3 regions of the Paenibacillus donghaensis genome follow, and region 3 is predicted to be linked to each of the others. Evidence: riboswitches for the same ligand, from Rfam matches in the RefSeq annotation. Region 3 holds a riboswitch; each other region holds the start of a gene.
The links. A riboswitch is a leader RNA that binds a small molecule or an ion and turns the genes downstream of it on or off. The one in region 3 is predicted to bind cyclic di-AMP.
Positions count from the first base shown of each region.

Region 1: another riboswitch for cyclic di-AMP. It lies ahead of B9T62_RS13715 (APC family permease); the one in region 3 lies ahead of B9T62_RS13105 (NfeD family membrane protein).
Region 2: another riboswitch for cyclic di-AMP. It lies ahead of B9T62_RS32150 (resuscitation-promoting factor); the one in region 3 lies ahead of B9T62_RS13105 (NfeD family membrane protein).

Region 1 is NZ_CP021780.1:3,179,117-3,189,085, reverse strand. Features, by position in the region: gene B9T62_RS13725 (DsbA family protein) at 110-841, shown strand; gene B9T62_RS13720 (disulfide oxidoreductase) at 838-1,305, shown strand; cyclic di-AMP (ydaO/yuaA leader) riboswitch at 1,509-1,666, shown strand; gene B9T62_RS13715 (APC family permease) at 1,792-3,609, shown strand; gene B9T62_RS13710 (iron-hydroxamate ABC transporter substrate-binding protein) at 3,940-4,965, shown strand; gene B9T62_RS13705 (FecCD family ABC transporter permease) at 5,145-6,206, shown strand; gene B9T62_RS13700 (FecCD family ABC transporter permease) at 6,203-7,237, shown strand; gene B9T62_RS13695 (ABC transporter ATP-binding protein) at 7,315-8,121, shown strand; gene B9T62_RS13690 ((2Fe-2S)-binding protein) at 8,210-8,443, shown strand; gene murB (UDP-N-acetylmuramate dehydrogenase) at 8,589-9,500, shown strand.
Region 2 is NZ_CP021780.1:7,086,981-7,096,949, reverse strand. Features, by position in the region: gene ispE (4-(cytidine 5'-diphospho)-2-C-methyl-D-erythritol kinase) at 1-58, opposite strand, end outside; gene B9T62_RS32175 (alpha/beta-type small acid-soluble spore protein) at 248-424, opposite strand; gene veg (biofilm formation stimulator Veg) at 561-836, opposite strand; gene yabG (sporulation peptidase YabG) at 1,074-1,997, opposite strand; gene rsmA (16S rRNA (adenine(1518)-N(6)/adenine(1519)-N(6))-dimethyltransferase RsmA) at 2,152-3,036, opposite strand; gene rnmV (ribonuclease M5) at 3,033-3,584, opposite strand; gene B9T62_RS32150 (resuscitation-promoting factor) at 3,762-4,952, opposite strand; cyclic di-AMP (ydaO/yuaA leader) riboswitch at 5,241-5,468, opposite strand; gene B9T62_RS32145 (TatD family hydrolase) at 5,666-6,436, opposite strand; gene B9T62_RS32140 (HD domain-containing protein) at 6,488-7,771, opposite strand; gene B9T62_RS32135 (AbrB/MazE/SpoVT family DNA-binding domain-containing protein) at 8,067-8,321, shown strand; gene rsmI (16S rRNA (cytidine(1402)-2'-O)-methyltransferase) at 8,529-9,440, opposite strand; gene B9T62_RS32125 (tRNA1(Val) (adenine(37)-N6)-methyltransferase) at 9,437-9,969, opposite strand, start outside.
Region 3 is NZ_CP021780.1:3,042,430-3,052,398, forward strand. Features, by position in the region: gene B9T62_RS13065 (TetR/AcrR family transcriptional regulator) at 104-682, shown strand; gene B9T62_RS13070 (LLM class oxidoreductase) at 771-1,721, shown strand; gene B9T62_RS13075 (EthD domain-containing protein) at 1,846-2,583, shown strand; gene B9T62_RS13080 (sugar phosphate isomerase/epimerase family protein) at 2,620-3,426, shown strand; partial or broken gene B9T62_RS13085 (ABC transporter permease) at 3,638-3,802, shown strand; gene B9T62_RS13090 (Ger(x)C family spore germination protein) at 3,846-4,985, opposite strand; gene B9T62_RS13095 (GerAB/ArcD/ProY family transporter) at 4,982-6,076, opposite strand; gene B9T62_RS13100 (spore germination protein) at 6,113-7,537, opposite strand; cyclic di-AMP (ydaO/yuaA leader) riboswitch at 7,813-7,998, shown strand; gene B9T62_RS13105 (NfeD family membrane protein) at 8,166-8,702, shown strand; gene B9T62_RS13110 (flotillin family protein) at 8,725-9,969, shown strand, end outside.

The DNA of each region.
Region 1 (9,969 bases), 140 kb from region 3:
GTTTGCCAGTTTGATTCTTTAATTATATAATTCTAAAATGTACAGAATTCTTATAATTCTTATATATGATTAAATTTCTCCGTCCGCTAAGGACAGAAAGGAACCATCCTTGAGCAAAACAAAAAAACCACAAGTCCAGGCTCCTCAAAAGAGCAAACAGGAGATCCGCCGAGCCCAGCAGGAGCAGGCTAAGCAAAAAACGAGGCTGCTCATTATCGGTTCAGTGGCCGTTGTAGTCATACTCTTTGTAGCCCTCTTCATGCTTACCTCTAGGGACAAGGTAACCAGCTTCAATTATGATGAGATGCCGCGGCTCGGCAGTGCGGATGCGCCGGTCAAGATTGTCGAGTTCGGCGATTACAAATGTCCGGCCTGTTCCCAATTTGCCGGTCTGATTAAACCTCAGCTTGTCCAGGATTATATTGATCAAGGCAAGGCATCCTTCCATTTCGTGAACATGGCCTTCATTGCTACCGATTCGACAACAGCCTCCTTGGCAGCCTTGTCTGTCTATCATCAGGACAACGAAGCCTTCTGGAAGTATTATGACGCCCTCTATGCCAATCAGGGAGCAGAGGATGTGGAGTGGGCTACTGCGGATTATCTGGTTGAGCTTGCCAAGCAGCTGGATCTGGGAATTGATCTGGAGCTGCTGCGCAAAGACATTGATGAGCATACCTACGTGGATGAACTGGACAGAGATATTGAGCTGGCCAAAGACAAAAAAGTTTCCTCTACCCCAACATTATTTATCAACGGAGTGAAGAGCGATAAGGCGTTTGATGCAGCCGCGCTGTCAGCCCAGATTGATGCCGCCCTGGAGAAGGCGGGAACGAAGTGAAGAGCTTCAGTTCCTTCTGCCGCCGCAATGCGCTCTATCTGGCCTGGTTCGTCTCGCTGGTTGCTGTAGCCGGCAGCCTGTACCTCAGTGAGGTGCTGAAATACGAGCCCTGCAAGCTGTGCTGGTTCCAGCGGATCTTTATGTATCCGCAATTGTTTCTGCTGGGCATCGCTACATACCGGGGGGACAAGCGGATTATCCCTTACGTGCTGCCGCTGAGTATTATTGGCGGCAGTATCTCACTGTATCATTATGCAGAGCAGAAAATCCCTGCCCTCAGTGAGGTGCTTCCCTGCACCATCGGTGTTCCCTGCAACCAGGATTATCTGAATCTGTGGGGATTTGTAACCATTCCGCTGCTGGCCCTGATCGCCTTCACTCTGATCACGATTTTGCTGTTGATGGGACGCAAGAGCGATCACGTGGAAACGGATGATAATTCTGAACAATTGATGAATGATTAAGCGAATATTTTTAGTTAAAATTGCAGTCGTTTCCCTAGAAAAACACGGGCCGAAGGGCTAATGAAAGATAATGAAAGAGAATGAAAGAGAGTAACCTACAGGATGATCTATTTGCTCCTTTTGGTACTTTTTTCATTCTTTTTTCATTTATTTCTCCGCTTTACGGAAGGCGGGTTGTAGACTAATATTAGACCTTGTGAGAAGTTGAATATGCGCTGAATTTTCCGCAAGGGAAAACGGGGGAACCACACTTGGCCACAAGGGCCAAAGGGGTGAATCGCAAAGGTCTAGAGGACCGGACCGTAGGGCTACCACAGCCCGAATCCGCCAGCTAACCTCGTAAGCAAAGGTGGGATAATGACCATGCCGTAAGCATGCGGATCATTTCCGTAGGCTTATTTTTGTGCCTGAATTTATGAAATCCACCAATGAAAAGTGCGCGCGGTAACACCGTTTCAACTCACCAAGAGAGGAACTGTTTCTACAATGGTAAGCAAGGTAAAGCGACTATTGATCGGGCGTCCGATGAAGTCGAACGAACTCGATCATGAAAAGTTATCCAAGGTTAAAGCTCTGGCTGTTCTGTCCTCAGACGCACTCTCGTCAGTGGCGTATGGTACGGAACAAATTCTGATTGTGCTGGTAGCGGCAGGCTTCACAGCTATCTGGTACTCGTTGCCCATTGCTATAGCCGTATTGGGCCTGCTGGCTATCCTGATCTTCTCCTACCGGCAGACGATCTTCGCCTATCCGCAGGGCGGGGGCGCCTACATTGTCGCCAAAAACAATCTGGGGATTCCCACAGGCCTGCTGGCCGGAGGCTCGCTATTGGTGGACTATATTCTGACGGTTGCGGTAAGTGCTTCGGCGGGGACGGATGCGATCACCTCGGCTTTTCCAAGCCTGCATAACCATACGGTGCTGATCGCAGTGACGGTTATCCTGCTGCTGACGATCATGAACCTGCGCGGTGTTACCGAATCGGCCTCTTTCATTGCTATTCCTGTATATTTGTTTGTTGTGTCCATCTTTGTATTGATTATCTCCGGTGTGTTTAAATATTTGACCGGTGGTGCCCATGCCGACGTGCCCGAGATTGGGGCTGCGGTGTCCAACGTCAGTCTGTTCCTGCTCTTGAAGGCGTTCAGCTCCGGCTGTTCGGCGCTTACGGGTGTGGAGGCGATGTCCAATGCGATCCCCAACTTCAAAGCACCTGCGGAGAAAAATGCCGCCAAAACGCTGATGATTATGGGAGCCATTCTGGGGCTGATGTTCACCGGGATCACCTTGCTGGCTTACTGGTACGGTATCATGCCGAATGAGAAGTCTACCGTGATCTCACAGATTACCGAATCCACCTTCGGGCGTGGTGCTTTGTATTTCTTCATTCAAGCGATTACTGCGGTAATCCTGTTCCTGGCGGCCAATACAGCCTACTCGGCGTTTCCGCTGCTGGCCTTTATGTTTGCGAAGGATAAATATATGCCGCATGCCTTCATGGTGCGCGGGGACCGGCTGGGCTTCTCTAACGGGATTATTTTCCTCGGTGTGTTGTCTGCGCTGCTGGTGGCCGCTTTTCACGGAAATACTGAAGGGCTGATTCCCTTGTACGCGGTTGGAGTGTTCATTCCCTTCACATTGTCACAGCTGGGGATGATGGTCCATTGGTACAAAAAGAAGCCGAAAGGCTGGCAGCAAAAATTCGTCGTGAACACAATCGGCATGCTGACGACCTTGACGATTACACTTATCTTTATTATCACCAAGTTCTCCAGTGTCTGGGTGGCCTTCATCTTCCTGCCCGCTGTCATGTTCGTGTTCTACCGCATCCACAGCCACTATATGAATACGGCAGATGAGCTGCGGATCTGTCCAGCTACCGATAAGCCGATGATTAAGGGCAGTACGGTAGTAGTTCCTGTTGCGGGTGTGACCCGTGCGGTGCTTCATTCCATCAGTTACGCCAAATCGCTGACGGAGAATGTAGTTGCAGTCTATGTAGGCTTTGATGAGGAAGAGATCTGCAAAATGGAGCAGAAGTGGGAGGAGTGGAACCCCGGCGTCCGGCTGATTGTGCTTCGTTCACGGTACCGCAGTATTCTGCGCCCGCTGGTGAAGTTCATCGACACCGTGGAATGGAAGACAGCGACCACCGACCACATTACGATTCTGATCCCGCAGTTTATCACCAAACACTGGTGGCAGGCAGTGCTGCATAATCAGACCAGCTTGTTTATCCGCTCCTATCTGATGAACCAGAAGGACATTGTGGTCGCAACCGTGCCTTATCATTTACACAAGTAGAAACGGCTACGCCGTCCTTTTGAAGGACGGGGCGTTTCAGCGAGAAATAGAAGGACAATTTATAGCGTGAAACATATAAATTCTTATATTTCAAATAAATCGTTCCTGATTGGCGTTAAGGCGGTCTCCTGAAGTAGGGAGCACCGCCTTTTTCTCTTCTTATGAAGGGAAATATGCAGCCATAGATGAAAGATGAAATTTTGTTTTATGCAAATTTATTAATTTTTATGTTGACATAGATAATGAGAATCAATATCATTTAAGAAAGTGAAGCGGAGGACAACCAACCTTTGACTGACCATGGATGTAAATAAATAGGAGGGGTACTTAATGTTTTTGATTAATAAAAAGGGATCGGCCAGCACTAAGGTAGCGATTACAGCGCTGTTGACAGCCATGCTGTTCTTATCCGCTTGCGGGAATAACAACGCCGGGAATGCAGCTAATGCGGGGGCTACAACGGCTCCAACGGCCGCAGCAGCGACAGAAGCTCCAGCAGCTACGGAAGCTCCAGCCGCTGAGCCTCGGACAGTAACTGATGCGATGGGGCATGAAGTGACCATCCCGGCTAACCCGCAGCGGGTGTTGGGCTCTTATCTGGAGGATTATCTGGTAACGCTTGACGTGACCCCGGTCGCACAATGGTCCATTACTAAGGGTGTTCAGGATTATTTATCCACAGAGCTTAAGGATATTCCTGCTATCAGCTACGATCTTCCGCTGGAGGCAGTTACCAGCTTCACTCCGGATTTCATTCTGATCCAATCGGAAGCCCAGGTGCAGAACGGCCTCTATGATCAATTAAGCAAGATTGCCCCTACCTATGTGCTTGGAGATGAGCTGAACAATGACTGGCGTAAGCAACTGCTTAAGATTGGCGAGCTGCTGAACAAGACAGCCGAGGCTGAGCAAGCGCTCAAGACATACGACGAGAAGGCTGCCGATGCCAAGGAGAAGCTACAAGCCTCCATTGGCGATGACTCTGTAGCCGTATTATGGCTGGCATCGAAGAGCTTCTTCATTGTAGATGCCACACGCAGCAGCGGGGCTGTCCTCTACAACGACCTTGGCGTGACTATGCCTAATCTGGTGACAGATATTCCGGAAGAGACCAGAACGAACTGGAACGCGATATCGCTGGAGAAGCTGTCTGAACTGACAGCGGACCATATCATTCTGGTGAACAGCGACAAGACCGAAGGTGCCGAGATCACGAACAGTGACATCTGGAAGGCGATCCCTGCCGTCAAGGCCGGCCATGTGCATGAGTTCAGCTCGAAGACCAGCTGGCTCTACAGTGGAGCCAATGCAGGCTCTAAGATCATTGATGATACGCTGGCCAGCTTGGTGAAATAAGAACACTGTAATGTGTGCAGGTCCAGTATCCCTGGTGGATATGAAGACCTGCACCTTTTTTTAGCGGATTATTCCCTGAACCGGATTGTACATCAAGAGATTATTTGCGATAATGAGAATGATACTTGTTATCATCTGAAGAATCTAAGGATTGGTTGCTTATGAATAAGGAGACGAACATGGTCCCAGCACCGGATTACACAGACACCACAACACAACCTGCAATGGACAAACCCTTGCAGGCACGCCCGGCAGCGGCCCTCACTATTCTCATTCTGGGGCTTGCTGCCATAGCATTTGGCCTGGCGGCTTCCGTCTCGGTGGGAGCTGCCGATATTAAGCTGGCTACCGTATGGGAAGCGGTATTCCACTTCAATCCCGAGGCGATGCAGCACCAGGTGATCCGGACTTTAAGAATTCCGCGCGCGCTGGCCGGAGCATTGGTTGGTGCCTGCTTTGCTGTAGCGGGGGCGATCATGCAAGGCATGACCCGCAACCCGCTCGCAGACTCCGGCCTGCTCGGACTAAACGCCGGGGCAGGGGTAGCCTTGGCCTTGGTGTTTGCCTTTGCTCCCGGACTGCCGTTTACGTATCTTATGCTGTATTGCTTCCTGGGGGCCGCAGTCGCGTCGTTAATTGTATTCGGCATCGGGTCCATGTCCTATAATGGGCTGACGCCGCTGCGGCTCACGCTCGCCGGAGCGGCTGTAAGTTCCTTGCTGCTGGCGCTCAGCCAGGGCGTAGCGATCTTGTTTCATCTCTCACAGGACATCGCCTTCTGGCTGGCCGGAGGTATTGGCGGCGCCAATTGGACACAGCTGAAGATCATGGGTCCTGTTGTGGGAGCAGCCTTGCTGGCCGCTCTGATGTTGTCCCGTTCCATTACCCTGCTCAGTCTGGGCAGAGATGTGGCCGCAGGCTTGGGGCAGCGCACAAGGCTGGTACAGCTTGGCGGTATGATTGTGGTCACTGTTCTTGCCGGAACTGCTGTAGCAGCGGTAGGGCCGGTTGCTTTTGTCGGACTGATTATTCCGCATATCACTCGTTATCTGGTAGGGGTGGATTACCGCTGGATCATTCCTTGCTCCGCCGTACTGGGCAGTCTGCTGATCATTCTCGCCGATATTGGCGCAAGAATGATTAATGCCCCTTATGAGACACCGCTCGGCGCTTTGATCGCGATCATTGGCGTTCCTTTCTTCATTTATCTTGCTAGCAAGAGAAGGGGAGGAATATCATGAACGTTGTCACCATGGCTGCGGTGGAGAAGCGCCGCCGCAAACGGGGAGCAGCGATTCTGTCGCTGCTGGGCCTGCTGATAGTCATCATGTTCATTGTCAGTATGAACACGGGCTATATGCGGCTGTCCCCGCTGGAGGTGCTGCGCACCTTAACCGGTGCAGGCACAGCTCAGCAGCAGCTGATCCTGTTTGATTTCCGGCTGCCCCGGATCGTCATATCGCTGCTTGTTGGTGCCGGGTTTGCCGTTTCCGGCTGTATCCTGCAGAGCCTGTCGCGTAATGCGCTGGCAGAGTCCTCTACCCTGGGCATCAATGCCGGTGCCGGGTTCGCCGTACTGATCTTTATCTCTTTCTTCCCGGCCACTACGTCGGCTCCAGTGTTCGTTCTGCCGCTGCTGGCGCTGGCCGGGGCTGCTCTGACGGCAGCCCTGATCTATGTTCTGGCCTTCCGCAGGGCGGACGGCCTGTCGCCCACCCGGCTGATCCTGATCGGGATTGCGGTTACGGCGGGAATCTATGCCTGGCAGCTGGTGCTGTCCCTGAGGCTGGACCCGCGAAATTATCAATTTGTGGCGACCTGGATCGCCGGCAAGATCTGGGGCGGAGACTGGAAGTTTGTGCTGGCTCTGCTGCCCTGGCTCTTGGTCCTGCTGCCGTTCGCCATGTTCAAGTCCAGGGTGCTGAATGTGCTGAACCTGGGCGATTCTACTGCCGCGGGGCTGGGCATGCGGCTGGAGAAGGAACGGATCCTCCTGCTGGCGGCGGCAGTTGCCCTCGCCGGGTCCTGTGTAGCCGTCAGCGGCGGCATTGGTTTCGTCGGCTTGATCTCGCCGCATCTGGCCCGCAGGCTGGTAGGCCCGCGCCATCAGGTGCTGCTGCCGGCCACCGCATTGACCGGCGCCTTGCTGATGATCACGGCCGACACCATCGGCCGCTGGATTCTGCAGCCTGCCGAGATTCCCACAGGCATCGTCGTTGCCGTAATTGGCGCCCCTTACTTTTTATATCTGCTGGCCCGGTCGAAAGCTTAGCCTGCAGTGAATACATCTGATCATTTGCGAATTCACGTTCAATCAAGCAATCTATACTAACTATAGGAGTGAGATATATGTCAGAGCGGTTAAATACGAAAGAGTTGAGCATAGGGTATGCGGAGGCTACCATTGTTGAAGGTCTGAACCTGACGCTGCCAACAGGCAAAATCACGGCTCTTGTTGGGGCCAACGGCTCCGGCAAATCAACCATTCTGAAGACGATGGCCCGCATTATGAAACCAAAGAGCGGCAGTGTGATGCTTGACGGCAAATCCATCCATAACCTGTCCACCAAGGAGGTAGCCCGTCAACTGGCTATTCTGCCGCAGAATCCTACTGCTCCTGACGGTTTAACCGTGTCGGAGCTGGTCAGCTATGGAAGGTACCCGCATCAGAAGGGCTTCGGAACCATGAGTCCTGAGGACCGCAGCATCATCGCATCAGCGATTACGGTTACGGGGATGGAAGAATTCCACGACCGGCCGATTGACCGGCTCTCCGGCGGACAGCGGCAGCGGGCCTGGATCGCGATGGCGCTGGCCCAGCAGACAGACATTCTGTTTCTGGATGAACCTACCACCTTCCTGGATATGGCCCATCAGCTGGAGGTTCTGCAGCTGCTGCAGAAGCTGAACATGGAAGAGGGGCGAACTATCGTTATGGTAGTACATGATTTGAATCACGCTTCACGTTATGCGCAGCATATGGTGGCGATCAAATCGGGAACAGTGATCAGTGAGGGCAGCCCTGTGGAGGTAATGACTCCGGCCGTACTCCGCAAAGTATTTGGCATTGAGTGTGATATTGTGCCAGATCCGCGTACTGGCGTTCCTCTCTGTCTGCCCTATGAGCTTGCTGCTTATAAGGCAGCAGGAATGTAGGATCGCCGGATGACTGAGGCGCAGATTAAGGAACTACAGGATAAGTTTGATATTCTGTCTGCTCCGCCAGAGGGTGCACTCTATTCCTATGAGGCCGCTGAGGGCCTTTGGTCTGGCGAAGAACCCCTTCAACGTTGTCATCCGCCGGATTGAGGCGATTGATGATCCTGCGAAGAAGGTAATGATGCGCAATCGATGCTGCTTGTATTATCGGATCGAAGGCGGCCAATATTGCTACAACTGTCCAAGACTCAAGGAAGCAGAACGGGCTGAACGCCGGACGGAATATCGCAAGCAGGCCGCAGCTTCAGACAGCCATTAAAATAGGCATAACGCAAGGTTCCCGTCATTGACAAGGGAGCCTGTTCGTTGTTAAAGTTGTGGGTGCCTACTGTTTCTGTGCTACAGCAAGATGTAACCATGGAATCAAGGACTGCCATTATTACATGGTTAAAGGAGTATGAAAGATGACAATTGCCAGAATACAAGCGGACCTGCAGCAGCTGATGACCGCAGGAACTGTGAGAAGTTATGAACTAATGAAAGATCATGTATTTACCAAAATGGGCGGAAAAGCCGATATTCTGGCCGCTCCGGCAACATACGAAGAGCTTCAAAGTGTTGTTACATATGCGGCAGAGCATGCCATCAAGCTGACGGTACTCGGCAACGGCTCCAATCTGATTATCCGCGACGGGGGCATCCGGGGCATTGTGCTGCAAACGGCAGGACTGAATGAAATGGGAGCCCGCGGGGAGCTGCTCTATGCCCAGTGCGGAGCCAAGATCATCGATGTCTCGCGGTACGCGCTGGAGCAGAAGTTGGCCGGCCTGGAGTTCGCCTGCGGCATTCCCGGCACAGTCGGCGGAGCGCTCTACATGAACGCCGGAGCCTACGGCGGCGAAGTGAAGGATGTGCTGCAAAGCGCGCTTGCCGTTGACAAGTCGGGAAGACTGGTCACTCTGCAGGGTGATGAGCTAGAGTGGGGCTACCGCAAGAGCGTATTTGCGAGCGGCGATTATATTGTGCTTGAGGCCCGGTTCGCCTTGGCTGCCGGAGAAGCGGAGCAGATCAAAAAAGCGATGGATGAGCTGACCTGCCTGCGCGAATCCAAGCAGCCGCTGGAATACCCGTCCTGCGGAAGTGTCTTCAAGCGTCCGCCGGGGCGGTTCGCCGGGCAACTGATTCAAGAGAGTGGTCTGCAAGGCACACGGATCGGTGGAGCGGAGGTCTCCCGCAAGCATGCCGGCTTCATTGTCAATGCCGACAATGCAACCGCCGGAGATTATATCGGTCTGATCCAGCATGTCAGAGAGACAGTCAAAGCCAAGTTTGATGTGGAGCTGGAAACGGAAGTGGAGATTATCGGCGAGGATTAGCTGTTAGTACCAGCGAGGATAACCAAGCCCGATAACCGTTACTACTTAGGAGCCTGCGAGGATAAAGAAGGTTACTCGATCGAGAAGGTTATGGGATCGCGCTACCTTAACCCAAACACTCCCTCCACCCGAACTTCTGGTAACCAACGTCCTAACGGACCGTATAGCTCCTGTTATGAACGAAACCTGTCAAGTCACCCGCCTGCATGGTGAACCAGGGCGGATTTAAATAAAGGCTCTTGTTTGGTTGGTTTTACGAGTCCAACAAGAGCCTGTCAAGTGTTCTTCTTTACAGGCGGCTCTATCTTTACCATACTTTCCAGTCGTCCGGCAAGCTTGCTTGCTGGACACGCCTACGGCGTGTATCCGGGGTGCAGGGGGAGAATCTCCCTGCACTTCCCCTAGGGGGACGGAAGGGGCGATCATTTCTTAGCTCAGAGACAAAAGCTATTCGCTGGTTGGCAATCTG
Region 2 (9,969 bases), 4.0 Mb from region 3:
TATGGAGCACATCCAGCATCAAATTAATTTTGGCCGGTGCTTTCTCATATATTTTCAAGGCGTTCACCCACCCTCAGCTTTTCCCGTAAAAACAACTTAACATATTATATGAGAAACTTGTACCTAAGTCCATTCGCAAAGTGGGCAAAATAGATAAAAGGACTCCTTTGGATAATAAACAACGTAAACAAGCGCCATCCACATAGGATAGCGCCATTTGTATTTATAACTTGTGCGGGCCTCAGACTTACGATCTGCGGGCTGCCGCTTCGGCCAGCTGAATGGCCCTCTTCACCATATTTCCGGCATCCTGTGCCCGGATTCCACCCCAGCCGTCACGCTCTACCGTTTCGTAGAAACCAAGCTCCTTCGCCAGTTCCGTCTTCAGTTCATCAGACATTACACTGCGTCTTCTGCGGCTCATTTCGGATTCCTCCTTTATCATTGTGAATAATCAGTGATTGCCTGCTTAGTATGTCATCCAGCACAAGGATTCATGCGGCTAATTACAACAAAAGACAGCCTCCCGTCAGGGAGGCTGTCTGAGAACCGGCAAAGCATTAAGCTTTAATATACATAAGACGCATCTGTCCGTCATCTTCGCAAACTGTAATCTCTACAGATTCAGTAAGGATGTCGGCATAGCTATAGGAGACACGCTTAAAGGTCTGTTGCTCCTGATCCAATTTGACAATAAAAACAGAAGGGTACGTTTCTTCCAGGACACCGGTGCGTTCAACGGTCTTGCGACGTCCACCGTTAGCGCGCAACGTGATCTTATGACCGACATGAGCTTCGAGACTGCGTTTAATTTCCAACAGCGCGTTATTAGCCATTACCTGACGACCACCTCTTTCCTTGTCCATTATACAACTTTCAGTAACAAATGTCAAAGCAAATAAATAATTATAGATGATGCTAAAAAAGTTGTCAACGGAATTTTTTTTGACGGATTGAGAGTGGAGAAATGGCCTTGTTAGCTGTAATAGAATTAATAGCAAAAAAGAAGGGATGAGCAGACGCTCCCCCTCCTATATGGCCTTGACGGCACAATGCTGCCACTTGCCTCGGCTTCAAATCGCCGAGGGCGTAACCTTCAGCGCAGATAGATTCTGCAGGCGTGGCATGCCGATCCTGAAGCTGCCGCGTGTCTCCACGCCGCCGATTCCCTGACTGCCGCTGATCGTATGATTTAACACGTCGTTCAGGTTGACCGTCTCACGGATGGAAGTAAACGAAGCCTTGGCTGCAACGTATACCGGGTCCAGTGCATGAATCAGAATCCGCCCGGGCGAGCTTGCAAAGTTAGCGCCCGCTCCCAGCAGCGCTTCAAAGTGAGACTGGCAGGCACCGGCCACAATAGTGAGCGCATCGAAATTGCGTTCATATTCACGGGCGATCCGGATGGCAGCTATGAAGTTCTGTGAATTCTTATAGCTGTTCAAGCTGTATAAATCATAAGTATGCGGCCCTTTGAGCACACCATCATGACCGGTAATGACCACGATGGATGGACGCACACGCGGCAGCAGCCGGTATAGGGTATCCGCCATCGATGATTCATGGACATGATGTCCTTCCGCCGGAATTCGCAGCTGCTCATACAGACTAAGGCTCTTGTTCAGATAGGACGGGTCACCGTCCAGATGCAACACTTTGCCTGGCACCTCGAAATAAGAGGCCTCCTTGGAGGCCTGCGGCGCTGCCCATGACCCGGAATCTCCCGCCGCTGCCGAGAGTGTGCTGCCGCTGCGCTGGCTCTGCTCCTGACGGTCCCGCTGCAGCTGCGTTAAAGATTCCTTTGCTTTGATCTGTGCCTGCTGCCCCCGCTCCGTTACCCGGGTAGGAGGCACCTGAACCAAGTCGTCCAGCGGTGAATCCGCCAGCAGTCGGAACTCTGTCCCCTTGATAACGGCTCCATTCTGCACGATCTGCTCTACACGAAACGTCAAATCGCCGCCATAGGATTTACGGACGACCAAGTCTCCTAAATTCATTACAAACCACCACCTCTACCCCCATCGTATGGGCAAAAGCCTCTATTGGTTCATAGCCGGAGCGATTTAGAGCGTCTCTTCAAACCTAAGGCTTCAGGATGATTATCACAGATCTTTGTCCTCCGAATCATCGGGTTTGAAGACACCTCCTAGATCAGACGATTCCCGCAGCAAGCAGCACATCGCTTAAGGTGGCGTATTCCTGAAGACTGAGTGTCTCCCCTCGTCTTACCGGTTCTATCCCTGCTTCAGCCAGTAGAAGCTCCAGACGCTCGCGCCCTTCATTCGGGAAGTACCGTGCCTTCAGATTGTTCGCTATCGTCTTGCGGCGCTGCGTGAAGCAGGCCTGCACCACTTCGAAGAAATGCTTCTCATCGGCAACCTGTACCGGCGGCACATCTCTGACCTTCAGACGGATAACCGCAGACTCCACATTCGGCTCAGGAATAAATACCGTACGCGGCACAATGCAGACCAACTCAGGTTCGCTGTAATACTGCACGGCAATACTGAGGCTGCCATACTCCTTGCCTCCAGGTGACGCTGCCATACGCTCTGCAACTTCCTTCTGGATCATGACCACAATGTTCTCCAGCGGCAGCTTCTCCTCCAGCAGCTTCATCAGAATCGGTGTGGTGACGTAATAAGGCAGATTGGCAACCACACTGACCTTGTCCACAGTGGCGAAGTCCTCGGCGAACAGCTCCTGCAGGTTGACCTGCAGCACATCGTCGTTGCGGACCTTCACATGAGGATACGGCGCGAGAACATCACGCAGAATGGGAATCAGCCGCCGGTCGATCTCGACAGCCGTTACATGGCCTGCCGCCATCGCCAGCCGTTCGGTAAGTGCTCCGATCCCGGGGCCAATCTCCAATGCGCCAGAGACTTCAGTCAGTCCGGCCGCATCAACAATTTTATCCAGAATGTTCTGGTCAATCAGGAAATTCTGGCCCAGGCTCTTCTTGAACTTGAAGCCGTAGCGCTGAATGATTTCCTTCGTGCGTTTGGGGGTTGATATTTCTCCATTGCCACTCATGAGGTAATGCCTCCCTGATCAATTTGTGCGAGAGCCCCGGCAAATTCCTCCCGCGTAATTCCAAACATCGCCAGCCGTTTGTACAGCTGCTTGCCGTTGCAATATCCAATGCCCAGCAGATTGCCGAGCGCCATTCTTCTCTCAGCCGCACGGGCGTGTACAAGCATCCCTGCTGCCATAAGATCCTCAATCCCAATCAGGGCGGGTGCCCCTTCAAAAGAGGTGTGCACATGCTCCAGGGCATGGCGGATCGCCTCAGGCGAGGCGTTCTCAACCCCGATATCGCCCTTGCGGGTAGCCTCCTTCTCCGGGATAAAAGCATGCTTGCAGCCTGGAACCTTCGACGAGACAATCTTGCGGATACGTTCTCCCGCATGATCGGGATCGGTCAGGATAATAACTCCTCGGCGCTCCATAGCCAGTGCGACCTTTGCGATCACAGTCCGGTCCACTGCCGATCCGCCGGTCTCAATGGTGTCTGCCTCTACCGCCCGCTTAATGGCGATGGTGTCGCTTTTGCCTTCAACGACGATCAATTCCTTGATCAATGGGTTAACTCCTCTCAAAAACGCAAAAAGAAGAGGATTCGCTCCTCTTCTTTTTGGCTAAAGAATGTATAAGTGGTGAGCGGTTGCTCCGTGATCTCTATAAGAGATTTGGCGTCCATAGTTGCTTTCACCACTATAGCCTATCAACCGAAAATTTGCAAAAGGATGCTGCCAGCCTTAGTTAAGTTCAGGCTTCACCGGACCAATAACGTAAACGGTACGCGATTTGCGACCAAAGTTGCGGGCTTGGCTGAGTGAATCATAATAAATATCCACTTTATGGCCTTTAATGGCACCGCCTGTATCTTCTGCACGGCGGAATCCCAATCCTTCGATATACACCCACCAGCCGATAGGTATTATTCTAGGATCAACGGCAATAGTCCGCCCTTCCGTTACACGTGTGCCGGAAGCCGTGCGTGTTCCAATGCCTGGCTCTTCTGAAGAGTATGCCGTCATCGAGACATTCTTAATCACTTTTTTGTATTCAAAATCTACGCCGGCTTTACTGGTCACATTATTGCTTTTCTCAGAAACCTTGGCAGTCTTGGTTTTAGCTGTGGAAGTTTTGGTTTTGGTTTGGGTTTGGGTTGCAGTAGCTGTTGTAGCAGCCAGGACAGGCACAGGAATTTTTTTGGTTCCGATCGCGATAACCTTGTCTTTGGTTACGGTCTGAACTTCTTTACCAATCATGCGCATAGAGGCCAGTTCTCCATCTTGGTAGATCTTCTCAATATGCTGAATCATGACACCTGGTTTACCTGCTTGTGCGACTCTTACTGTACCCTTTGGGAGGGAGGGGTCTGCGGTCTTGATGACCCGAAAAGGCAGGTTTGTTGTCCGCTGAACGGTTTGCTTGTTGATGCGGAGAATTGTAATCTCCATGTTGGCGGAAACTGAAGTCTCTAACGAAGGGAATATCTTGTCATCGCCATCAACGGCTATGCCAAACTTGCTGATAGCCTTACCGATGGTATCCTCGGTGGTATGCAGCACCTTTGTCGTTCCGTCTGCAACAACACTAAGCTGCTGCGCACGGTTAATCATGACGCGATCGCCATCTTGTATTTCATCACTCAGACCCAAAGATATTTCATCATGCGGCTGCAGCGAAATTTGTTCCTTGGCCAGCACATCGCTAAGCAGCGATTCACGCGTCTCCAGCGTTTGTACATGACCGTCAATAATTACAGAAATCTGTTTCGTAGTGCTCTGACCGTGTACATAAAGCAGAATAATCAGCGCGATCAGAATTGAGAATGCGCCGGCAAGTGAAAGTACGCGAAGATTCACCTGCTCCCACCGTAAAGCGATAGACTTGCTGGATGATTGCGAATCATGGGATACCTCTGGTTGGAATACACCCATTCTCTCCATCCTCCTTACATAGCCCCGTCGTCCAATGTATATTCAAGTTGACTGAATCGTGTTTGACGAAACTAAGTTGAGATTGTCACAGGATACGCAGCCTTAATTGCCTCCGCGTCTCCTGCTCATGGATCGCCTGCCCGGCACAGTTGCCCCCACAGCTGTTATATAACAGTATGCAGGGTTCATTCACAGTATTCAAAACAAAAAAAGCCTAAAAAGAGTTCTTGTGAGGACTCTTTCGTGGCTTCTCCGTGTATCGAAATACGGAATGTTTATGCACGAGGTTTCCTCTCTTACTTGCGCTTACGGGGTTAGCTGTCGGGTTCGGACGAAAGAGAGACGCCCTATCTTGGGTCACCCGCTCACGGCGGTTGCCCTTAAATTCACCCCAAAGACCACGTGAAGAAATCAAATAGTGCCTGCGGCAGTACGTGCTGTACTCGATGTACGGACATGCGGCAGCGCATTATTGGTTCCCCCGTTCTCCTGACGGAGACTCAGCGAGACGATTCATGATCAGTGGCTGTCACAGTAACAACAGTTCACTGCACTGAAAAGATGATATCCTGTTTTGATACATATTGTAAAGCACGATTCAAGCACGTTTAAGCAGATTTAAGGTTAAAATATTGTAATATTCAGGTGTTTTATTGTTAAAAAACATTAATATATCGTCTATACTCCATTTTTCAGCTATTTTTCTCCTGATTTCAGACAATTCCAAATCGTTCCAGTGCGTTCGCATAGGTAATTTGGGCCAATTCCTCCCATTTCATCCCTTTAATTTCCGCCGCAGCCTCTGCGACCAATTTCACATAAGCACTCTCATTTCGTTTGCCTCGGAAGGGATGCGGAGTCAGATATGGGGAGTCGGTTTCGATCAATAGGCGGTCCAGTGGAGTCTTCGCAAGCACCTCTTTAGGCACTCTTGCGTTCTTAAACGTAATCGGCCCTCCGAAGGAGAGATGGAACCCCAGATCCAAGCACATTTTCGCAGTCTCCCAACTGCCGGAGAAGGAGTGCATGACGCCGCCAACCTCATTTGCTTTTTCCTCACGGAGAATTCTTACGACATCCTCATGCGCATCTCTGTCATGAATACAGATCGGCATTCCCAGCTCGCGGGCCAGACCAATTTGTTTACGAAATACTTCGTGTTGCACTTCTTTCGGGGAAGTGTCCCAGTAATAGTCCAGACCGATCTCTCCAATCGCTACCACCTTCTCATGCTTGCAGAGCGAGGCAATCCATTCAAGGTCACCATCCTTCATCGTAACCGCATCCTGCGGGTGCCAGCCAACGGCTGCATAAATATGTTCATACGTTTCCGCAAGCTTCATCGTGGAAGGTATGGTTTCACGGTTAAATCCAATGTTGATCATTTTGCTGACTCCGGCTTCTGTCGCCCGGGCAATCACTTCCTCCCGGTCCTCGTCGAATTGTGGAGCATCCAGATGGGTATGGGTATCAAAAAGAAACATATTTTTCCTCTCCTCACTTGATTTTCATGATGAATTCTATATATTTTTGGATTATTTTGCGAAGATTTCGGCAATGGAATCGGGCAATCTGGTAAGGGCTTTCTTTACCTTATCCTGCGGGAAATACAAATGATATCTTCCCCGGTGAATCCCGCTGATTGACCGTACGATATCCGAAACCTCCGAAATTTCCCTCAGTCGTTCATGCCGGTCAAGCAGCAGAATCTGCTTGCTGTCGAAACCCTCTCCCGGACGGAAGACATCATAAGGTAAATCTGTCGGATAATCAATTTCCAGGTCATATTCTGCATTTAATCCAGCCAGCTTAAAGCTGCTGCGGATGGCTTCAATCATGTCAGGGTCAAGATTCTCCATCTCTACATATTTATACAGTTTACGATGAATAAACCTGCTGCACAAATCGCTCAGCAGCTCGTCTCCCTCCAGTGTCCACTGCATAAAAGCGGTCTGCACCAGTGCTTCATCAAGCATCAGATATTGTTCTACACTCAATTCTGAGCAGAACAGGTCTGCAAGCGGTTCAATCATGAAACGGAAAGCGTAACCTTTCTGCTGCAGCTCCTTAGCCCGGCGGAAGATCTGGCGCAGAATAATTTCCGAGCTGCGGGTCACCGGATGAAAATACACCTGCCAATACATTTGGTACCGTGACATCAGATAGTCCTCGATGGCATGCATACCGGATTCTTTTACCACCACACGCCCATTGTAGGGACGCAGCATTCTCAGAATACGGTCGATATCAATCGTTCCATAATTGACACCTGTATAATGTGCATCGCGCAGCAGATAATCCATTCGGTCCGCATCCAGCGGCCCTGATACCAGATTAACCACTATTTCATGTTCATAGGTTTTGGAGATCACCGAAGCCACCTTGCGCGGGAAATCGGCTTCTACATCACGCAGGATCTCCGTAATCTCCGTGTTCTCCAGAATGATCCGGCAGGTCCAATCTTCATGGTTCATCTCAAAAGCTTCTTCTATAGAATGAGAGAACGGCCCGTGGCCCAAATCATGAAGCAATGCGGCGCATAATGTAAGCAATCTTTCCTCCGGCATCCAATCCTTGTACCCGCTCCGCTCGAACTGGGAAATAATACGACGGGTGATCTCATACACCCCAAGCGAGTGGGAGAATCGGCTATGCTCAGCCCCATGAAAGGTCAGATAGGACGTTCCCAATTGGCGAATCCGTCGCAACCGCTGAAATTCTTTGGTATTGATCAGACGCCAAATAATGGTGTCCTGGACATGGATATAATTATGAACCGGATCTTTAAATACCTTCTCCTCCGTGAGTGGCTGCTTCATTATTTCAACTCCTTTTGAATATTTTGTTACACAGCAAACATATTTTGATATATAATAAAAGACGTTGTCGTATAATGTCGAATATTGCTGAATTCATTCTCTGTAAATCGACATTATCCCAGGACAGTCTAATGATTCTTATATTGGCCTTTTATTGCAAGAAATCAAAATTTCTCTTTAATCTGTTACGAAAAAGGTTGACTGTTTTGGGAATCGTTGGTATTATAAAAAACATAAAACAGTGAACAATGTCGAATAATGACGTTTTTGATCATTGAGAGGAGTAACGATAGCTATGATGAAATCAACAGGTATTGTGAGAAAAGTAGACGAGCTGGGACGGGTTGTTATTCCGATTGAATTGCGCCGCACTTTGGGTATCGGTGAAAAAGATGCGCTCGAAATTTACGTGGACGGTGAGCGGATCATGCTGAAAAAGTACGAGCCTGCTTGCATATTCTGCGGCAATGCCGAGAACGTGACCTACTTCAAAGGTAAAATTGTTTGTCATGAATGTATTTCTACTATCCCTACCCCTGTGACAAACTAAAATAAATAGTATATAATAGGAACTAATCAAATTGTTAATTCTAACCTTATTATATCTCCTTGGCCCCCCGCTCCCGCGGGGGGTATTTTTTTTAAATATAAGAATTTATATGTTTCACGCTACCCATTCTCCTTCTATTTCTCGCAGAAACGGATACCGCCTCTTTCAGAGGGCGGCGAAGAGCCGTTTCTACTTGGGTAACCAATATTATGAATTACTTTTATCAAGCAGCGCGTTATAGACATCCCGCTTCGCCAGCCCGCGGTCGGCGGCTGTTTTCTTCATCGCCTCTTTACGGGACAGCGCTGCGTTCTCATAATGGGCCACATGCTCCTCCAGGCTCAGTTTCTGCCACCAGGCTGACTCTGCCTTCGCCGCTTCTTCCTTGCTCTCTCCCTCTACCACAATCACATATTCGCCAAGTGGCGGATGCTCCTCCAGCCAGGCAATGCATTCCTCAATGGTTCCGCGCAGAAATTCCTCATACCGCTTGGTCAGCTCACGGGCCAACACCACCCGCCGGTTGCCAAAAGCCTCCTGCAGATGCTGCAGCGTCTTGCCAACGCGATGGGGAGACTCATAGAACAGCAAGCTTCCCTGAGATGCCCGCAGCGTAGCTAGAACAGCACGGATATCTTTGCGCTCGCGGGGAAGAAATCCGGCAAAGGTGAAGCTGGCCGTAGGCAATCCGGAAGCGATTAGAGCTGACAGGGCTGCGTTAGCTCCCGGTATCGGAATCACAGCAATACCGTGCTCAATAGCCAGAGCGACAAGATCGGCACCAGGATCGGAGATGGCCGGAAGACCGGCGTCGCTAACTAGCGCAAGATTTTTACCTTCTATTATATAACGTATCAACTCAGGTCCGCTGGCAGCCTTATTATGCTCATGATAACTGAACAACAGCGAAGGTGTGATTTCGAAGTGGCTGAGCAGCTTACGGGTCTGTCTGGTATCTTCGGCAGCGATGATGTCGCATTCCTGTAACGTCCTCACGCCGCGGAAGGTCATATCCTCCAGATTGCCGATAGGCGTCGCTACCAGATAGAGAGAACCTGCTCCTTCCTGCTTATGGTTGTCATTATTGCTCTGAAAGCTGCTTTGGCATGTTAATTTCATATTTTACCCTCTTTGGCTCCATAATAAATGTCCATAATCTCCTGGCAATATTGATTGTCCTCATTATATACAATTAGAGGCGGCTGTAGACGCGACTCCGGCTTGCCGTCACGGATCGCCTCGATTAACACCATGTTCGCTTCCAGATGTGCACGCGGATGTACAAAGCGAATAATCTTGGGCTCCAGCCTATATTGTCTCATCAGGCTCATAATATCAACCAGACGCTGCGGCTTATGCACCATACTTACTTTGCCTCCTGTACGTACCAGCCTTACACAGGCCTGGATGACCTCCTCCAGTGTACAGCCCAGTTCATGACGGGCCATAGCCTGATGTGTGTTCAGCTTCAGATCGCTGCCGTTCAGCGGCATATACGGCGGGTTAACCGTAATGGCATCATATACACCATGACCGGCTGTTCTATATAGCTCACGCAGATCCCCTTCATGAATAGTGATTCTATCCTCTAATTCGTTCAGCGCTACACTACGGCGTGCCATATCTGCCAGACGCGGCTGTATTTCAA
Region 3 (9,969 bases):
TGGACTGTGGTTAATGGATTGACAAAACACCGTGTCATCTTTATATTTAGAATGAACGTTCGATTTAACATTTCCTCAAGATTCTATAAGGGGGTGACTTTACATGTTTGAAGGATATAATAAAGTTCAAAAAACGGTTTTAGAAACAACACTGCAAATTATTATGAAAAAAGAGTTGCAGTCAACTTCAATGTCTCTAATTTCTAAAAAATCTGGCATATCAACGGGTAATATATATTATTATTTTAAGAGTAAAGAAGATATTATTAATGAGCTTTACAAGGCTGTTACGAAGGAATGCAGTGATTATGTGTTAAATAATTTCTATGATCCTACCTCCATTCAGGAACGTTTTTATCGTGCATGGGAGAATTTCATTAAGTTCTATAAAGAGCATCCAGATGCCTCTCAATTTATTCAAAGATATTCTTCGTCACCTTACATTTATCAATCAACTAAAGATGAAGTAACTAAGGATAGCTGGTGCGGGCCTTTGGAGATCCTTTATGCTGAAGCGATCAAGCAGAATTTTTTCACTGAATTTGATCCACACTTGATGGTTCAGTTGAACTACGGCTCGGTTGTTTTTTTCCTAAAAGAACATCTGAATGAAGAATTGAGCGATGATATGATTAAAGTATTGATTAGCTTTTGCTGGAAATCGGTATCCAAAGGAAAATAGCTTCAAATAACCGGTACTCGGACCGGTTACTTTTTTACACAACTTTAGAGTGAACGTTCGATTTAAATTTAGAAATTAGGAGGAAAATATGGAGAAATTCAGATCGCATAATGGTTTTGCACGATCATTTAAAGAGAACAAATTAACAATAGGATTGCAAATTCCAATAGAAAATTATTCAGAGATGCCTAAGATGGATTTGGAAGAGCAAATGAGACTCGCAAAAAAAGCAGAAGAGATGGAATTTGCCTCCTTGTGGGTTAGGGATTCGCCACTGCGTGATCCCTCATTTGGAGACGCTGGTCTAATTTATGATCCTTGGATATTTCTCGGATATTTGACAGCTCATACGCAAAGGATAGCATTAGGTACATCCAGTATTGTAACAACCTATCGACATCCGCTTCACTTGGCAAAGTCGGCAGCATCTATGGATAAAATGTCCCAAGAACGCTTTTTGTTTGGTGTTGCAACAGGTGATCGTCCTATTGAATTTCCTGCTTTTAAAGTGAATCGAGAAGAAAGAGCTGCGTTATTCAGAGAGACTATCGATGTCGTAAAAAAAGTTTGGAGAGAACCGTTCCCTAAAATTCAAACAATAAGAGTAGATATGAATTATGGAGATATTATTCCAAAACCAACATTATCAGATATCCCTGTCTTTGGTACAGGTTTTTCGGGCCAATCAATTGAGTGGCTAGCCAGAAATACGGATGGGTGGCTTTTCTATCCTCAAATTCCAGATCGTCAACGTGAACTAATTAAACAATGGCGTCTGACAGCAGGAGAATTTAAGCCTTTTATCCAACCATTTGGGATCGTTCTTTCTGAAGATCCGAATGAGGTACCACTTGCACTGTCACCATCGGGATTCAAAACAGGATATAAATTTTTGATTGAATATTTTTATTCTTTGCAAGAAGCCGGAATTAATCATGTTCCCCTGGCTCTGAAATTCGGCTACCGACCTGTAGAGGAAGTCATACAAGAGATAGGAGAGTTTGTGGTTCCACATTTTAAATGCACTCATGAAGAATAATTTATGAAAAGCATTGAAACTGTCACATTTGTTTGGGAGGTGATTGAAGTACACACATCTTGCAGCAACACATGTCGATCAATATCTGTTATTCATTAAAATCATAAGAAAGAAGGAAAACACTATGTTTAAAATAATTGCTTTAGTTAAACGCAAGTCCGGAATGTCATTGCAGGAGTTTATCGATTATTATGAATCAACACATGCGAAGTTGGGAGAGAAATATTATAGTACATGTGCAGAACGCTATGCTAGAAGATATCTACATCTAATGGCACCAGTTACGGAACCGCAATCGGGAGGTGCCGAGTCCGAATTTGATGTAGTAACCGAGCTATGGTTTACAGACAGGCAGATCTTCGAAAAAGTGATGGCTGAGCATCCTGAGGCCTTGGTTGAAATCGCTGAGGATGAGGAAAATTTCCAAGAGCGATCTAAAACACAGATGTTCACAGTTGAAGAACACGATTCTGAATGTGGGGATAGGTCGTTACCTTATTTTAAAGTGCTGGCTATGGTTAAACGCAAGTCTGGAATGTCGTTGCAGGAGTTTATCAATTATTACGAATCTAAACACGCTAAGCTGGGTGAGGAATTCTTTGGTACAAACGCAGCACGCTATGCTAGAAGATACTTGCATCCAATGATACCAGATATTGAACCACAAACAGGCATTATCGAAGCAACATTTGATGTACTGACTGAACTATGGTTTAAGGATAGCGAATCCTTCGAGAAAGCACTGGCTGAACACCCGGACTCGGCAACAAGAATCGCTAAAGATGAAGAAAACTTCCAAGACCGATCTAAGACTCAAATGTTCATACTTGAAGAATACGAATCAAAAGTAGGGCCCTCCTAATTAATGCTATTCAACTAACAAAACCAGGGGGACCCTATGAGTAAAAAAGTATCTATAATGGTTCCAGACTTTATAAATCCTATCGGTAATAAATATGAAACTGATATTCAATATAAAATGCTAAGAGCGGTCGGGTTTGATGGATTTGAAGTAGCTTTATGGTCAGATGAGGATTTTATTGCGATCGAGAATTATAGCCGTATGAACGATAAATACGAACTGGATTTTTCAGCTGTAGTTACGGTGGCGGATTTGGCTTTGGGATTCGATCACCCGCAAAATGAACGAATACTTCATTTGCTAGAGTCCATTGATAACGGTTGTATAGTTAAAATTCCTATTCAACGAGTAGCCCCTGGTGTGGCACCATCTAATCCGAAGGGTGATGCGATTGCGATAAATTGGCTAAACAAAGCTTTGGAAATTGCTGAAAGACGGAATATTACTATTTTATTATATGCACATATTGGTCATTGGATAGAACGTCATGAAGATGCAGCGAGACTCTGCCATAAAATCATTCACCCCAACTTGGGGCTCGTATTTAATGTCATCCATTGGTTTGCAGTTTCCGGTATGAATTTATCGCAAACCTTACAAGACATAGCACCTTATTTAAAGCAAGTAAGTCTTACTGGGACACGTAAATCTCCATATGGAACCTGGGGAGTTGCCACATTTGAACCTTTGTATGAAGGTGAACTAGACCTATTGCTCCTTCTTAGTGAAGTAAAAAAAGTTGGATTTAGAGGAATGTATAATGTCATGTTATGGGGCTGGAGCGGGGATATAATATCAAAATTAGAACGCTCTATACTGATACTACAAGATAATGAAAAATGATTACTGCTGCTAAATAACTTTGGAAAAACCTCTGGGTTTACTGATGAATTTCTAAGGGTGCTAACATGTCGAGGGACAAGAACATGGTCCCATTGAAAGTCGCTAGCCAATGATTTATGCAATGAAAATTCAAAAAGAAATGCAAAGTTAAAAAGACGATCTTCATATATTGAAGATCAGTCTTTTATATTTATAGGACAAGCATATTACTCTGGGAGGAGCCAATCCGGTCATAGCCGTGCGTTATCAGATACTCATCGGCTTCTCTTTCACGTCATCCGCTGCCATTACAAGTATACTGCTTAGCGTACTCATTTACCGGCTGTTCTTCACTAACGGCCTACGTCTGCAGCTGCCGGGAACCGACAAATATTAGCTCATGAGCTTAGCGGATATTCACCTTAGAATGTTGGGAATCTCTACTCAAGAATGCCGGTATCTACAATTTTAACCTCCACTTTAGGATGGAATTGTACTTTACGATAATCCTTAGACCAATTTTTCTCCTTCCAGACATTGTGATGATAAGCAATAAGCTTTCTCCCAACACCAAAAATATCACAGTTAGCCTTTTGGACTTCTTCCACAACCGATTCGGCTTCCTTTGTGAGAATTTCCGAAAGTGCTTGATTAATTTTTTGAAGATCTTTCTCTTTTAACGAACGCTCTCCGGGAAACTCTTCTACGATGGCTTGAAGTTTTAACTCCAAATTGACTTCAACACTTTCGTCAGCAGAAACCGATACCTTGAATTTGCGTTTCACTTTTTTTAAACCTACATTAATGGTAATGTACTCCTGTATATTGTCCGGATAGCCCAGAACAATTTTCTTTGTGAATCGCGCATTTTTTCCCTTTTGCCCCTTCAGTAGGACTAGTAATATTGACTGATCTGGGTTCAGCATCCCGCTATAATACTGATCATTAAAAAGGGCCAATCCTTTCGTGATAATCTCGTTGCTTTCTATAGCTATATAGGGAAGAGCAAAGTCCTGCCCAGGATCCTTCAGGAATCGGAACACGGTATCTAACGTTTCTTTTGGAAATACACTCATTTCCTCAAGACTTACAATCTTTTGTGTAATGAATTCGCCAATCTTTAATTCCCCAACCATTTTTTGTTCAAGAATGTCGGAGGCATTTCCTTCCGCAATAATTACCCTAACGTTGGATGTCGGGTTGGTTGGATCCCTGAAGTTCACATCCAAATTAGAGTAAAGGCCATGCTCGGCCACTGACTTTCCAAATAATTGAAAACCATTTTTAAGAAATCTTATGTTTCCCCTCACTCGATTACGCATCTCATTGCTGGCACTACGTAGGTTATGTCCATAACTCGTATGAATTTCGCTCGTAGTAGCTTTTTGCTCAATATCAGGTGGAATGATTAATTCCACAGTTTCTTTTATCATTCCATTTTCACTTAGATCAAACCCCACACTGTAGGCCAGATGCAAGTCTTTCAAATATTCCCGGTCCCAGCATCCGGTGAGGCTGAGGGGGAAAAGAATAATCAACACCGACAGTGCAAACGTTCCTAATTTCACGCGCCATCTCATGCAAGGCCACTTCCTTTTCTCTTTATAAATAGAGAAATGATTAACATTACCAGCGGGAGTCCACCAATAAAGAGATAGGCAGCATATGTAGAGGCTGTATCCAGTAGATGAATGCCAACAGAAGTGACTGGCGCAAGCGCGATTATAAATGTAATGATTTTCACAAACGGAGTAAAATTTCGATGGCTTTTCCGTCTCAATAAAACACTGAACCCCATGGACGCTGCATAGCAATAGCTTACGATAGAACATACAAGGGTTATGGTCCAGATCGGCAAAAACAAGATATCTGCACGGTCTATAATGAAAAAGCTTAGAGATTTCATTAAGTAAATGACCGGTTCGGGAATCATTTTGATTTGCTCGGAGTTAAAGAACATCAGACAGGTAGAGACCACGAAGAAATAGAACAGAGTCACAAACAAGTTAGAGAGACTGACCGTTATCAATTTTTGTTTATCTGTACCTTCAGACAGCGGGTAGATGATCAGCATTAATTCGAAACCATACATAGATATGGTTGTTTCCTTTGCTCCTTTTACGATATTCCAGAAACCTTTTTCCAATAGCGGTAACATATTTTCTAGATGGGCTTGAGTTAATCCATAGATGATAAATAAAAACAGTGGAATAAAAAGCATGGAAGCTAGCGTATAAAATCTTGCCAATACTGTCAGCTTTTCTCTTGCGAGATAGAGAGTCATGATAGAAAAAAGAGCTAGTACAGCCCATCTTGGCGTAGTTTGCAGCATCCATCTCCGGAGCACCTCAACGGCACTAAGCATAATATTGGAGCCAAGCAGAATAAAGTAACCGATGTACAGAATAATCAATAGACTGCCAATAATCGGGCCTCCAAGTTTTATGCAAATACCGAATAGGTTAAGACCGGGGAATTTCTTCAGCAGGACCCACAGGAGAATGATGACAAGTTGGGTAATAACCCCTGCAACTAAAACAGAAAGTCCACCTCCACCTTTGGCAGTTTCGTTAAGTTTGTTAGGAAGAGACAGAATACCAACACCGATTTGGGCTTGAATAATAAAAAGGAAGAGTTGTCCCCTTGTGATCTTTTTTTCTTTTTGAGCCACCGTATCAACTCCTGTAAGTACTGTGTAGATTAATGATCATTTATTCGTTTTTGGGTTGCTTGTACTCTTTCGGATGGACCAAATTGGAAAGCGTACGAAGGTATCCTTCAGGCCTTGAAAATTTAACGGACTTAATGGTCTAAGGTAGGGTTGCCCAAAAGATTCTAGCTTGCACAAATGTATGAAAATGAGTGTTAACCCAAATGATATCCCAATATATCCGAATAATGAGGCAGCAATCATCAATGGAAACCGCATAAACCGGATAGCAGAGCTCATTTCGTTGGAAGGGATAAGAAAAGATGCAATGGCAGTCAACGCTACAACAATGATCATCGAATAAGAAACCAGTCCTGCCTTAACAATTGCATCCCCGATAACCAACCCCCCAACAATCCCAATAGTCTGACCTACACGGTTGGGCAGACGAAGTCCTGCTTCCCGCAACAGTTCGAATATAAGTTCAAGCAGCATCGCTTCAATCAGCGGAGGAAAAGGGACCCGGGTCAATAAACCTTGAATCGAAAAGAACAATTGCAAGGGAAGGACATTGGAGTGGAAAGAAACAGTGGCAATGTAGAGCGCTGGCAACTGAAATGCTGTTACAAAGCCGATCAGACGGATAAACCGGACAAAAGAAGCGATCATCCATCGATTGTTATAGTCATCCGGTGTCTGATAAAAGCTGAAGAAGCTCGCCGGCAAAATCAAAGCTGTAGGGTCCCCATCCAGCAGTAGGGCGACATATCCGTCCAGTAAATAGGATGAGGTATGGTCCGGACGCTCCGTATTGATTAGTTGTGGAAATATGGAGAAGGAGTTATCCTCCGTCAATTCCTGAATAAAGCCAGTGGTGATTACCCAATCGAGCGAAATCTTCTTTATTCTTGATTCTACAATCTTTATCAATTCAGGTTTGGCGATATTCTCCATATATACCATGCCTACCTGTTTGGGGGCGAATTTTCCAAGTGTGAAGTAGCGGACAATAAGGTTTGGGGATGCTATTTGTTTCCGAATCAGGTATAAGTTAACCTTCATCTGTTCAATAAAACCGTTATGAGGTCCCCGAATAACCCCTTCATTCTCAGGTTCGCTAATGCTTCGTTCGTATTTGGCAGGAGTGAAGAGGACATAAAATTCAGACGTTCCTTCTAAAAAATAAAGACAGCTTCCTTCAAGAAGCCCCTGAATACCTTGGTTTAGTTCTGTTTCCAAACTGAAACTAAGTGTTGTGAACAGCTCAGGAAGGTCTTTGTCCTGATTACGGCTAAAAGGAACAATCACATTTCGTTCAATCAAATCTGTATCAGTGAGAGACTCCAGATAAATGACCATTCCTTCCTTTCCGTGAAAGGATAAGCATCTTTTTTTGAGGTCACTTGTATAGAACAGTGCGGCTTCGATGTAATCGGAATTTTGATCTACAGAAGGAAATGAGGTCTGAGTTTGGTTAGTCATTATAAGGCGCTCACCTTTCGATTAGTTTTGCTGTTAACGTTCCCGAATGATTTGCAGAATATTCCTGACGGGAACTTTAATGTGTGATAGAAATGAGATAAGAGTTCTGAAGCGGAGCGAAAATGAGCAAATCATCGACCGCTTAAGAACAAAACCAAAGAATGCGCCTTCATTCGTGAAGAGGGGGCATTTTGGGCTTCTTTTGCCATCCGCAACGTTTTACATTAAATGGCCACAGGCGTAAGATTCAATCAATAACCGAATGTAATATAACTGTTCTCAAATGGCTGAATTCCGATAGTGGGAACGGGGGAACCAATGGTGATTGCGGCTTTCGCTCTGATGCTGCCGCTCACTTGGGGTGAATCCTTGCTGCGTGCTGAGAAGCCGATCTGGCAAGGTAGGGCAATCTCGCTGCCCGAATCCGTCAGCTAACCCCGTAAGCCTCGAAGAGAGAGGATGAGCGCCATGATCGATTAACCGACCACGGAGAGCCCTGACGCTTCTGTGGTCTTTTTGCTGCGCATGCAGAAAGAAAAGTTGGTCTGTATGAAGGACTAGAAATCTCATAACAACGAAAATCAGAGACATTAGGCACTATCTAAAATGCTTTAAAGGGGGGATTGTTATCGTTACTGTATTTATCGTGTGTTTCTGGGTTGGATTAATGCTTCTCCTCAGCGGCGGATTTCATGGGCATGGCCTGGCGGGTCATCTGCATGTGGGAGGTGGCGATGCTGGTGGTCCGGGCTTTGTGCCCATACTCCCTCTAATGGTGTTTGTCGCGGTCTGGGGTGGCACTGGTTATGTGCTTACCCGGTTCAGCGGTATGAATATGCTTGCAGTGGTGCTGATCTGCACCGTGGTTGCCTTGCTTCTGGGTTGTCTGATGTATGTGGTGCTGGCCCGGGTGATGACTCGGTATGATAGTAGCATGAATAAAATGGATTATGAGCAGGCGGGACAACTCGGGTACATCAGCATTTCTGCAATGGATGGAGCTGTTGGAGAAATGAAATATGTGCTGCATGGAACGATGCGTTCCATTGGAGTGCGGGCAGAAACCGGCCAGCAGCTCGTGAGGGGCGACAGGGTGATTATTCTAAAGGTGGATAAAGGAATGGCGGCAGTAACCCTCTTCGAGAGGAAAATCGACCAATTATAAATAACGGGGAGTGTCGAACCGAATGGTTATTCTTTATTTAATCTCGGCAATTGTTGTTGTTATCCTGCTGGCTTTGTTCAGTATTGTGAACGCTTATAAAAAGGTTCCGCCCAATCAGGCGATGATTGTGTACGGCCTCGGCGGAAAAAGAGTGGTTCAGGGCGGCGGGACGTTCGTCATCCCCGGCTTCCAGAACAATAAGACCATCTCCATGATGCTGATGAGCTTCGATGTCATCCCTGCGCAGGCGATGTTCTCCCGGCAGGGCATCAAGCTCAACCTAGAGGCGGTAGCTCAGATTAAGATTAAAAGCGATCCTACCGCTATTCTGACTGCCAGTGAGCAGTTTATCGACAGGCCGGAAGAAGACCGCGAGACGATTATCCTGCATTCGGTGGAAGGCCATTTGCGCGGCTTGATCGGACAATTAACAGTGGAATCCATTCTAAAGACACCTGACGAAATCAACAGCAAGATGCGGGAGACCTGCTCGGAAGACCTCGACAAGATGGGGCTTGAGGTGGTCAGCTTCACCATTAAGAAAATTACTGATGACAAAAGGTATATCGACAATATGGGGGTTCCGGAAATTGAGCGCATCCGACGCGATGCCAGCATCGCCAAGGCGGAAGCGGAACGCGACATTCAGATCAAACAAGCCGAGGCAGAGAAAGAATCCTCCATTGCCAAAGCCAATGCGCATCAGGCCACCATTGAAGCGGGAACCGCTGCTCGGGCCAAGGAATCTCTGTTCGAGAAGGATTTGAACATTAAGCAGGCGGACTTCAAGCTGGAGACTGAAGTGAAAAAAGCACAAGCGGATCTTGCGTACGAATTGCAGCAGAACAAAATCAAGCAGTCGCTGGTTACCGAACAGGTCAAGATCACGCAGATGGAAGCGGAGGCCAACCGGACCGTCCGGGAAATCGAAGTTGAGCTGAGACAGAAGGAGTTGGAGGCAACGGTGATCAAGCCTGCTGAGGCGGAGAACCAGGCTACGATCATGAGAGCGGAAGCAGCCAAGCAGCGGCAAATTCTTGAGGCGGAAGCAGAGGCGGCCACAATTACCAATCGGGGGCTAGCAATAGCGGAAGCAGAACTGGCGAAGGGGAAAGCCAACGCGGAAATTGTTCAACTGGCCGGTGCGGCGGAAGCGGGGGCACTGGAGAAGAAAGCTGAAGCGTACAAACAGTTCACGCAAGCCGCACTTATAGTGGAATTCTTGAAGGTTCTGCCAGAGCTGGCTGACAAAATCGCTTCCCCGCTG